DNA from 2 places in the Variovorax sp. F042 genome. Region 1 is predicted to be linked to the other one. Evidence: riboswitches for the same ligand, from Rfam matches in the RefSeq annotation. Region 1 holds a riboswitch; the other holds the start of a gene.

Region 1 (4,188 bases):
GCCCTTCTTCATTCTTGCGGCCGAACTCATGAGCGGCGGCTCGCTCACCGAGGTGCTGCTGCGCTTCGCAGGCCAGTTCGTGGGCCACCGACGCGGCGGGCTGGGCTACACCAACGTGGTGTCGCTGACCTTCTTTTCGGGCATCTCGGGCTCGGCGCTGGCCGACGCGGCGGGGCCGGGGTCGATGCTCATCAAGATGATGGACAAGGCCGGCTACGACCGCTCGTACGCGGCGGCGCTCACGGCCTCGACCGCCATCGTCGGGCCGATCATTCCGCCCTCGATCATCATGATCATCTACGCGCTGCAGGACGAGAGCGTATCGGTCGGCACGCTGTTCGCGGCCGGCATCATGCCGGGCATCCTGATCGCGGTGGCGATGTGCGTCGTGAACTTCTACGTCTCGAAAAAGCGCAACTACAAGGGCGATGGGCAAACGCCTCCGCTGCGCGAGATCCTGGTCACGACCTGGAAGGCGATTCCTGCGATCCTGCTGCCGGTGGTGATCCTGGGCGGCATGCGCGCCGGCTGGTTCACGCCGACCGAGGCCTCGGTGGTGGCGGTGTTCTATGCGCTGGTGTGCGGCAAGTTCGTCTACCGCACGCTCGAGTGGAAGATGCTGCCCGACATCCTCTCGCGCTCTGCCCTGCTGTCGGCTTCGGTGCTGATCATCATCGGGCTGTCGGCCTCGTTCGCGTGGGTGCTGACCATCGAGGGCATTCCGCAGCAGATGGCCGAATGGCTCATCAGCATGAACCTCTCGCCGTGGATGTTCCTGATCATCGTCAACGTGTTCCTGCTGCTGTTCGGCATCTTCATCGAGCCGCTGCCGGGTGTGATGGTGCTGGCGCCGATCCTTGCGCCGGTGGCCATCAAGCTGGGTGTGGACCCGGTGCACTTCGCGATGATCGTGATCTTCAACCTCACGCTGGGCATGATCACGCCGCCGGTGGGCGGGCTGCTGTTCGTGACCTGCAACGTGTCGAAGGTGCCGATGTCGGCGCTGGTGAAGGAGCTGGTGCCGTTCCTTTGGGCCCATGGGGCGGTGCTGGTCATCCTGACCTTCGTGCCCGCGCTGAGCACGTGGCTGCCGCACGTGCTCGGGTTCAAGTAGCGGCCCGGGCTCCGGGGCCTGATCGGCCCGGTGAATCGGCGGATGTTCACTGCCAGAATCGGGCGACGGGCCAAGGGCCAACAACCGACAAGGAGGGGACTGCGCCATGAATCGATTCCTGAGCTGCCTGCTGGGCGGCGCCTTGCTGGCTCCGGCTGCCTTCGGCGCCCCGCCCGCAACGCCCGCCGCGGCACCAGCCCCCGTATCGGCAGCAGCGCCGGCCGATCCCGCCTCCAGCATCCGCGAAGTCGAAGCCGCCGTGCGCGCCTGGGCCGCGGCCTGGTCAGCCCGGGACGTGGTGCGCTACCTGGCCGCCTATGCACCCGACTTCACGCCGCCGCGAGGCCAGGACCGCAAGGCCTGGGAGGCGGACCGCCGCGCGCGCATTACCGACAAGACGACCATCAGCGTGAGCATCGACAGCCTGGTCATCAGCGTCCAGGGGCAGGCGGCCAGCGCGAGCTTTCAACAGACCTACAGCGCCGACAAGCTGCGCGAGAAGAGCCGCAAGACGCTGGAATTGCAGCGCGTGGGCAACCAGTGGCTCATACGCAAGGAAAGCGCGGGCTGAAGGCCAGCCGCGATTGCCCCTGTAAGGCAAACGGTTCATGAAGATGTCACCACTTGCAACGATGCTGCAGCCCTCGATTCCCGAAAGCTGTGGCTGCCATGTTTCCCACCAAGACCGACAAGGCGCGCGACGAACTCCAGGGCGGACAGCGCACGCTCAGCCAGCGTGAGCGCGCCCTGCTGCTGATGGCCGATGGCCGGCGCTCGCTGACCGACTTCAGTCCGCTGTTCTCCAACCGGGTTGAAGCCGAACAGGCGATCCAGGCGCTGGTGCAGCGGGGTTACCTGCAGGCCCCGCAGGCTGCTGCTGCGGCACCGGCGCCCGCACCGGTAGCAGCCCCCGCCCGGCCCGCGCCTATCGCCGCCGCCGAGCCGATCCAGGTCGCCACCACCTCGGCCGACACCTTCGACGGCAAGCGCTCGCTGGCCACCACGCGCATGTTCCTGTTCGACATCTGCGAGCGCATGTTCGTGCGGCGCGACCCGAAATTCGCGCTGCAGATGCGCGACGCCCTGCGCGAGGCCCGCGACCGCGAGGCGATGCTGACCATCGCCGCGCTGATGCTCACCGAGATCGAGAAAACCGCCGGGGTGGAGCGGGCCGAATCGCTGCGCGAGCGCATCGACAAGCTGCTGCCGCCGGCCGAAATCATCCACTGACGCCGAACCCCGGCCCCGCGCGATCCACTACACTCGCCAGGGTCAGGAGAGAGCCCCGCGTGCCGGGGCCGCCGAAGGCGCAGGGGTTTCCCGAACGCTCAGGCAAAAGGACTGACAAGGCGCCGGTGAACACCGGCGTTTCCTTGCTGGAGAGAGGCCGTTGCAGTGAAAACTGCCCATCGGCCCACCGAAGGAGCAAACCCCGATCGTGGGGCGAATCTCTCAGGTAAAGCGGACAGCAGGGGTGGCCCATGGCTTGCGTCATGGATTTCGTCTGCCCCTTTGGAGTGCCCCGTGGCTGCTTCTTCCGCCCCCGCTACCGAACTTCTCAAGACGCCGCTGTACGACCTCCACGTGGAGCTCGGTGCCCGCATGGTGCCCTTTGCCGGCTATTCGATGCCGGTGCAGTACCCCGCCGGCCTGATGGCCGAGCACAAGCACACGCGCGACGCGGCCGGCCTGTTCGACATCTCCCATATGGGCCAGCTGCGCCTCGTCGGGCCCGATGCGGCGGCGGCTTTCGAAACCCTGATGCCCGTCGACGTGGTCGACCTGCCCGCCGGCAAGCAGCGCTACGGCCTGCTGCTGAACGACGAAGGCGGCATCCTCGACGACCTGATGTTCTTCAATGAAGGCAACGGCTCGATCTTCGTGATCGTCAACGGCGCCTGCAAGGTGGCCGACATCGCCCACATCCAGCAGAAGATCGGCAGCCGCTGCCAAGTGCAGCCCCTGCCCGACCACGCCCTGCTCGCGCTGCAGGGCCCGCAGGCCGCGGCCACGCTGGCGCGGCTGTCGCCCGGCATCGAGCGCTTCGTGTTCATGACGGGCGGCGCGGTGCAGATCGGCGGCATTGCCGCCTTCGTCACCCGCAGCGGCTACACCGGCGAAGACGGATTCGAGATCTCGGTGGCCGCCAAGGACGCCGAGGCGCTGGCCCGCCTGCTGCTGGCCCAGCCCGAGGTCAAGCCCATCGGCCTGGGCGCGCGCAATTCGCTGCGGCTCGAAGCCGGGCTTTGCCTCTACGGCAACGACATCGACACCACCACCACGCCTGTCGAGGCCTCGCTCAACTGGGCGATGCAGAAGGTGCGCCGCACGGGCGGCGCGCGCGAAGGCGGCTTTCCAGGCGCGGCAAAGATCCTCGCGCAGCTTGCCGTAGCTGCCGCAGGCGCTGCCGGCCACACCGACCACGACACGCTGAAGCGCAAGCGCGTGGGCCTCGTCGCCCTCGAACGCATTCCGGTGCGCGACGGCACGGTGCTGCAATCTTTCGAAGGCCATGACATCGGCATCGTCACCAGCGGCCTGCTCGGCCCGACGGCCGACCGCTGCATCGCCATGGGCTACGTGGCCACCGCCTTCGCCGAGCCGGGCACGCGCGTGCAGGCCATCGTGCGCGGCAAGCCGGTGCCGATGGAAGTCTCGACGATGCCTTTCGTGCCCACCCGCTACTACCGCGGCTGAGCCTGGTCGACAGGCTAGGCTCTGCACCCCGATTCATTTTTTCCACGAGGAGTTTTTCCATGAGCATCAAGTACACCAAGGACCACGAATGGGTGTCGGCCGAAGGCGACGCAGCCACCGTCGGCATCACCGTGCATGCGCAGGACGCGCTGGGCGACGTGGTGTTCGTCGACCTGCCCGAAGTCGGCAAGACCTTTGCGCAAGGCGAAGTTGCCGGCGTCGTCGAATCGGTCAAGGCCGCGGCCGACGTGTTCATGCCCGTGTCGGGCGAGATCACCGAAGTGAACGAAGCGCTGCGCGCCGATCCGTCGCTGGCCAACAGCGACCCGCTGGCCGCCGGCTGGTTCTTCAAGGTCAAGCTGAGCGAGCCCGCGCAG
Region 2 (4,188 bases), on a different contig from region 1:
CGCACCCACTCGCCATTGGCCAGATACCACTCGACGGTCTTGCGGATGCCGGTGTCGAAGGTCTCGGCGGGCTTCCAGCCGAGCTCGGCCTCGAGCTTGCGCGCATCGATGGCGTAGCGACGGTCGTGGCCGGGGCGATCGGTGACGTAGGTGATCTGTTCCTTGTAGGGCTTGCCGTCGGCCCTGGGGCGCAGCTCGTCGAGCAGCGCACACACGGTGTTGACGATCTCGATGTTGGGCTTCTCGTTCCAGCCGCCCACGTTGTAGGTCTCGCCCAGCTTGCCGGCTTCGAGCACGCGGCGGATGGCGCTGCAGTGGTCCTTCACGTAGAGCCAGTCGCGCACCTGCATGCCGTCGCCGTACACGGGCAGGTTCTTGCCGGCCAGCGCGTTGACGATCATCAGCGGGATGAGCTTCTCCGGGAAGTGGAAGGGGCCGTAGTTGTTGGAGCAGTTGGTGGTCAGCACCGGCAGGCCGTAGGTGTGGTGCCAGGCACGCACGAGGTGGTCGCTGGCGGCCTTGCTGGCTGAATACGGGCTGTTGGGCTCGTACTTGTTCTCTTCGGTGAAGGCGGGGTCGGTCTTCGACAGCGAGCCGTAGACCTCGTCGGTGGACACGTGCAGGAAGCGGAAGGCCGTCTTCTGCTCGGCTGGCAGCGCGCTCCAGTGGCCGCGCACGGATTCGAGCAGGCGGAAGGTGCCCAGCACGTTGGTCTGCACGAAGTCTTCGGGGCCGTGGATGGAGCGGTCCACGTGCGATTCGGCGGCGAAGTTGACCACGGCGCGCGGCTTGTGCTCGGCCAGCAGGCGATCGACCAAAGCACTGTCGCCGATGTCGCCCTGCACGAAGATGTGTTTCGGGTTGCCCTTGAGCGACGCGAGGGTCTCGAGATTGCCTGCGTAGGTCAGCTTGTCGAGGTTCACGACCGGCTCGTCGCCGTTGGCGATCCAGTCGAGTACGAAATTGGCGCCGATGAAGCCAGCGCCGCCGGTAACCAGGATCATGAAGTCCCCTGCTGATATATGGAACGATCGCCTTGCGGCAAATCAACAGGCGATTATCCCATTCGGCCAGAGGAGAGAAATCAAAGGTTGGCGCCCGCGCAAGCCCCGCCTACAATCGCCCCACTGCAGGAGAGCGGGCCACCCCGGTGGCCCTACCGAAGGCGCAAACTCCCATAAACGCTCAGGTCGGTCCGAACAAGGGACCTGTACTGCACCAACTGAAACGCCGTCTGGAGAGCCATCACACCGCCCAACGTGGTCGTGATGCACCGAAGGAGCAAACCCTCTGCGGGCGCAGCGGGCGAATCTCTCAGGTACCGAGGACAGGGGGAGCGGCAACTTGGACTACGGTCGTCCGGTTGCTTTGCTATTTATTCAATAGCACACCACACCCGTCGTTCAAGCGCTGCAACCTCAAAGGTATTTGAAATGCGCGTGATCGTTCTTGGCGCCGGCCTGCTCGGCGTGACCTCGGCTTACTACCTCCAGCAACTCGGCCACGAAGTGACCGTGATCGACCGGCAAGCCACCCCAGCCGCTGAAACCAGCTTCGCCAACGGCGGGCAGATTTCCGTCAGCCACGCCGAGCCCTGGGCCAACCCCAGCGCGCCGCTCAAGGTGCTGCAGTGGCTGGGCAAGGAAGACGCCCCGCTGCTCTTCCGCATCCGCGCCGACATGCGCCAGTGGCTCTGGGGCCTCCAGTTCCTGCGCGAATGCACGCCGGCGCGCACCCGCCACAACATCGAGCAGATCGTGCGTCTCGGAACATACAGCCGCTCGATGTTGCAACAGTTGCGCCGCGACACCGGCCTGAACTACGACCAGCGCACGCAGGGCATCCTGCACTTCTACACGACGCAAAAAGAGTTCGACGGCGCCCTCGCGCCCGCCGAGCAGATGCGCGCCCTGGGCTGCGAGCGCCAGGTCATCTCGGCCGACGAAGCCGTGAAGATCGAGCCCGCCCTCGCCCACATCCGCCCGAAGCTGGCCGGCGCCACCTACACGGCCGAGGACGAGTCCGGCGACGCCAACCGCTTCGCGCGCGAACTGGTGGGCCTGGCCACCGCGGCGGGCGTCAAGTTCCTGATGAGCCACACCGTGACCGCGCTGCGCGAAGCCGGCGGCAGCATCGATCACGTCGAAGCCACCGACAGCGAAGGCCGCTTCCAGCGCATCCGCGGCGACGCCTTCGTGCTGGCGATGGGTTCATTGAGCCCGCTGTATGCCGCCCCGCTGGGCATTCGCCTGCCGATCTACCCGGCCAAAGGCTATTCGGTGACGCTGCCCGTCAAGGACGCGTCGAAGGCCCACCAGGTCTCGCTGACGGATGACGAATTCAAGCTCGTGTTTTCGCGCTACACCTCGGAGTCGGGCGACCGCCTGCGCATCGCCGGCACGGCCGAGCTCAACGGCTATGACCGCGACCTGAACCGCGTGCGCTGCGAAGCCATCGTGCGCCGCGTCGAAGAGCTCTTCCCCGGCGCTGGCGACACCACGCAGGCCCAGTTCTGGACCGGTCTGCGCCCCGCCACGCCGAGCAACGTGCCGCTGATCGGCAAGACCAGGCTTCCGAACCTGTTCCTCAACACGGGCCACGGCACGCTCGGCTGGACGCATGCCTGCGGCTCGGGCAAGTCGATCGCGCGGATCGTGAGCGGGCTGGCGCCGGAGGTGGATTTCGCGTTCACCGGCATGCCTGCGCCCGCGCCGCGCGCGCTGCAGCCGGCCTGATCGCGTTCAGTCGTTGGCCGTAAACACCGTCAGCACCCCGGTATAGCCATACAGGTGATGCCGGGCAATCTCGCCCGCAGCGAAGAACCCGACCAGCGGCACGTCGCCCAGCGCGTGCCGCACGATCTGCAACTCAGCGCCCGGTGCGCCGAAATGCGGCCCGCCGCGCCCCGAGCAGCTCACGTACACCGCCCCTGCGATGCGCCGTGCCGGATGCGGCGCCGCCTCGGCTTCGCCCGCCGCCACGGCGCGCGCGGTGGCGAGCGTCTGCTCTTCGGGCTCCAGTTCCTCGCGGATTTCCGCGCAGATGCGCATCAGGTCGGCCCGCGCGGCCTGCGCGTTGCGGCGGCAGAAGGTCAGCCGCATGCCGGCCTCGGCCACATCGGCAATGGCGATGCCGCGCCGCGTCGGGTCCAGCCCGATGATGTGGCGCACCAGCACGTCGGCGCCCAGGTCGCCGGTGCGGCGGATGCCGTCGCTACCGGCATCGGCCAGGCCGACCAGCGTGTTGCGCACGGCGTCGATGGCCTCCTGCGGCCGTTCGAGCGACACCTGCAGATCGGCCAGCAGCACGTCGAGCGCCGGCTCGCCGTCGAGCTTCAGCAGCAGATTGCCGTCGGCCTCGGTGATCTCGCGTTCGCGCACTGCCCCCGAGCGCAGCGGCTGGCAGCCCTGCGTGACGCGCGACACCAGCCGTACGCCTTCGCCGAACACCACGCCCGACAGGCCGCCCGAGAACACCCCACCCGCCGCCCCGTGCCCGCGGATGTTGCCGTTGCCGCCGACTGCGAATTGCAGCGCGCTGCCGCGCCCCGAAGACAGCCCGCCGAACAGATAACCCGTGTCGGTGCGCCCCGCCATCTCGGCGATCAGCTCGGCCAGGTCGGGCGTTGCCGGGTCGGCGTGCACCAGTGCCGTGTGCGCCTCGAAGCCGCTCATTTCGGAATTGCCCAGCGGCGCCACGCCCGAGAACACGCGGTACTGGTCGCTCGGCAAGGCGCAAAGCATCAGGCTCATGCCGGGTTCATCGAAGTACTCGGCGTTGTTGGCCGACACGCCGATGCCGACGGTGCCCGACCAGTCGGTCACTTCGGGCAGCTCGGCGCTCAGGTGGTCGAGGATGTCCTGCGCCTCGCTTGCATAGTGGTCGGTGATGTAGAGCAGCCCCAGCGTCGGCGACGAGGCGTAGTCGGGCAGGGCCATCTGTGCGCGCAACTGGGCCAGCACGAGGCCGGCCGCCATGCGCCATTGCGGATGGGTGGCGTGACCGGAGGGAAACAACTTCATGATGCGTGCCAACCCGTTCTCTTCAACAAATGGATGTGTATGACGTCAGCGCCGGGCGGAGGTTCGCTTGCGCGCGGCTGTCGATGTCTTCTTTTTGGCAGCCGGCGCTGCAGCCTTCTTGGCCGCAGCAGGCTTGCGGGCGGCCGTTGTTGCCGGCTTGCCCATG

Evidence for each region. A riboswitch is a leader RNA that binds a small molecule or an ion and turns the genes downstream of it on or off. The one in region 1 is predicted to bind glycine.
Region 2: another riboswitch for glycine. It lies ahead of ACZYSP_RS30440 (D-amino acid dehydrogenase); the one in region 1 lies ahead of gcvT (glycine cleavage system aminomethyltransferase GcvT).

What each region holds. Positions count from the first base shown of each region.
Region 1 is NZ_JBVASX010000001.1:1,181,046-1,185,233, forward strand. It holds gene ACZYSP_RS05695 (TRAP transporter large permease) at 1-1,114, shown strand, start outside; gene ACZYSP_RS05700 (L,D-transpeptidase Cds6 family protein) at 1,221-1,685, shown strand; gene ACZYSP_RS05705 (hypothetical protein) at 1,784-2,344, shown strand; glycine riboswitch at 2,378-2,468, shown strand; glycine riboswitch at 2,481-2,593, shown strand; gene gcvT (glycine cleavage system aminomethyltransferase GcvT) at 2,639-3,811, shown strand; gene gcvH (glycine cleavage system protein GcvH) at 3,871-4,188, shown strand, end outside.
Region 2 is NZ_JBVASX010000015.1:86,752-90,939, reverse strand. It holds gene rfbB (dTDP-glucose 4,6-dehydratase) at 1-1,004, opposite strand, end outside; glycine riboswitch at 1,121-1,221, shown strand; glycine riboswitch at 1,225-1,341, shown strand; gene ACZYSP_RS30440 (D-amino acid dehydrogenase) at 1,434-2,735, shown strand; gene ACZYSP_RS30435 (FIST signal transduction protein) at 2,742-4,022, opposite strand; gene ACZYSP_RS30430 (PhaM family polyhydroxyalkanoate granule multifunctional regulatory protein) at 4,068-4,188, opposite strand, start outside.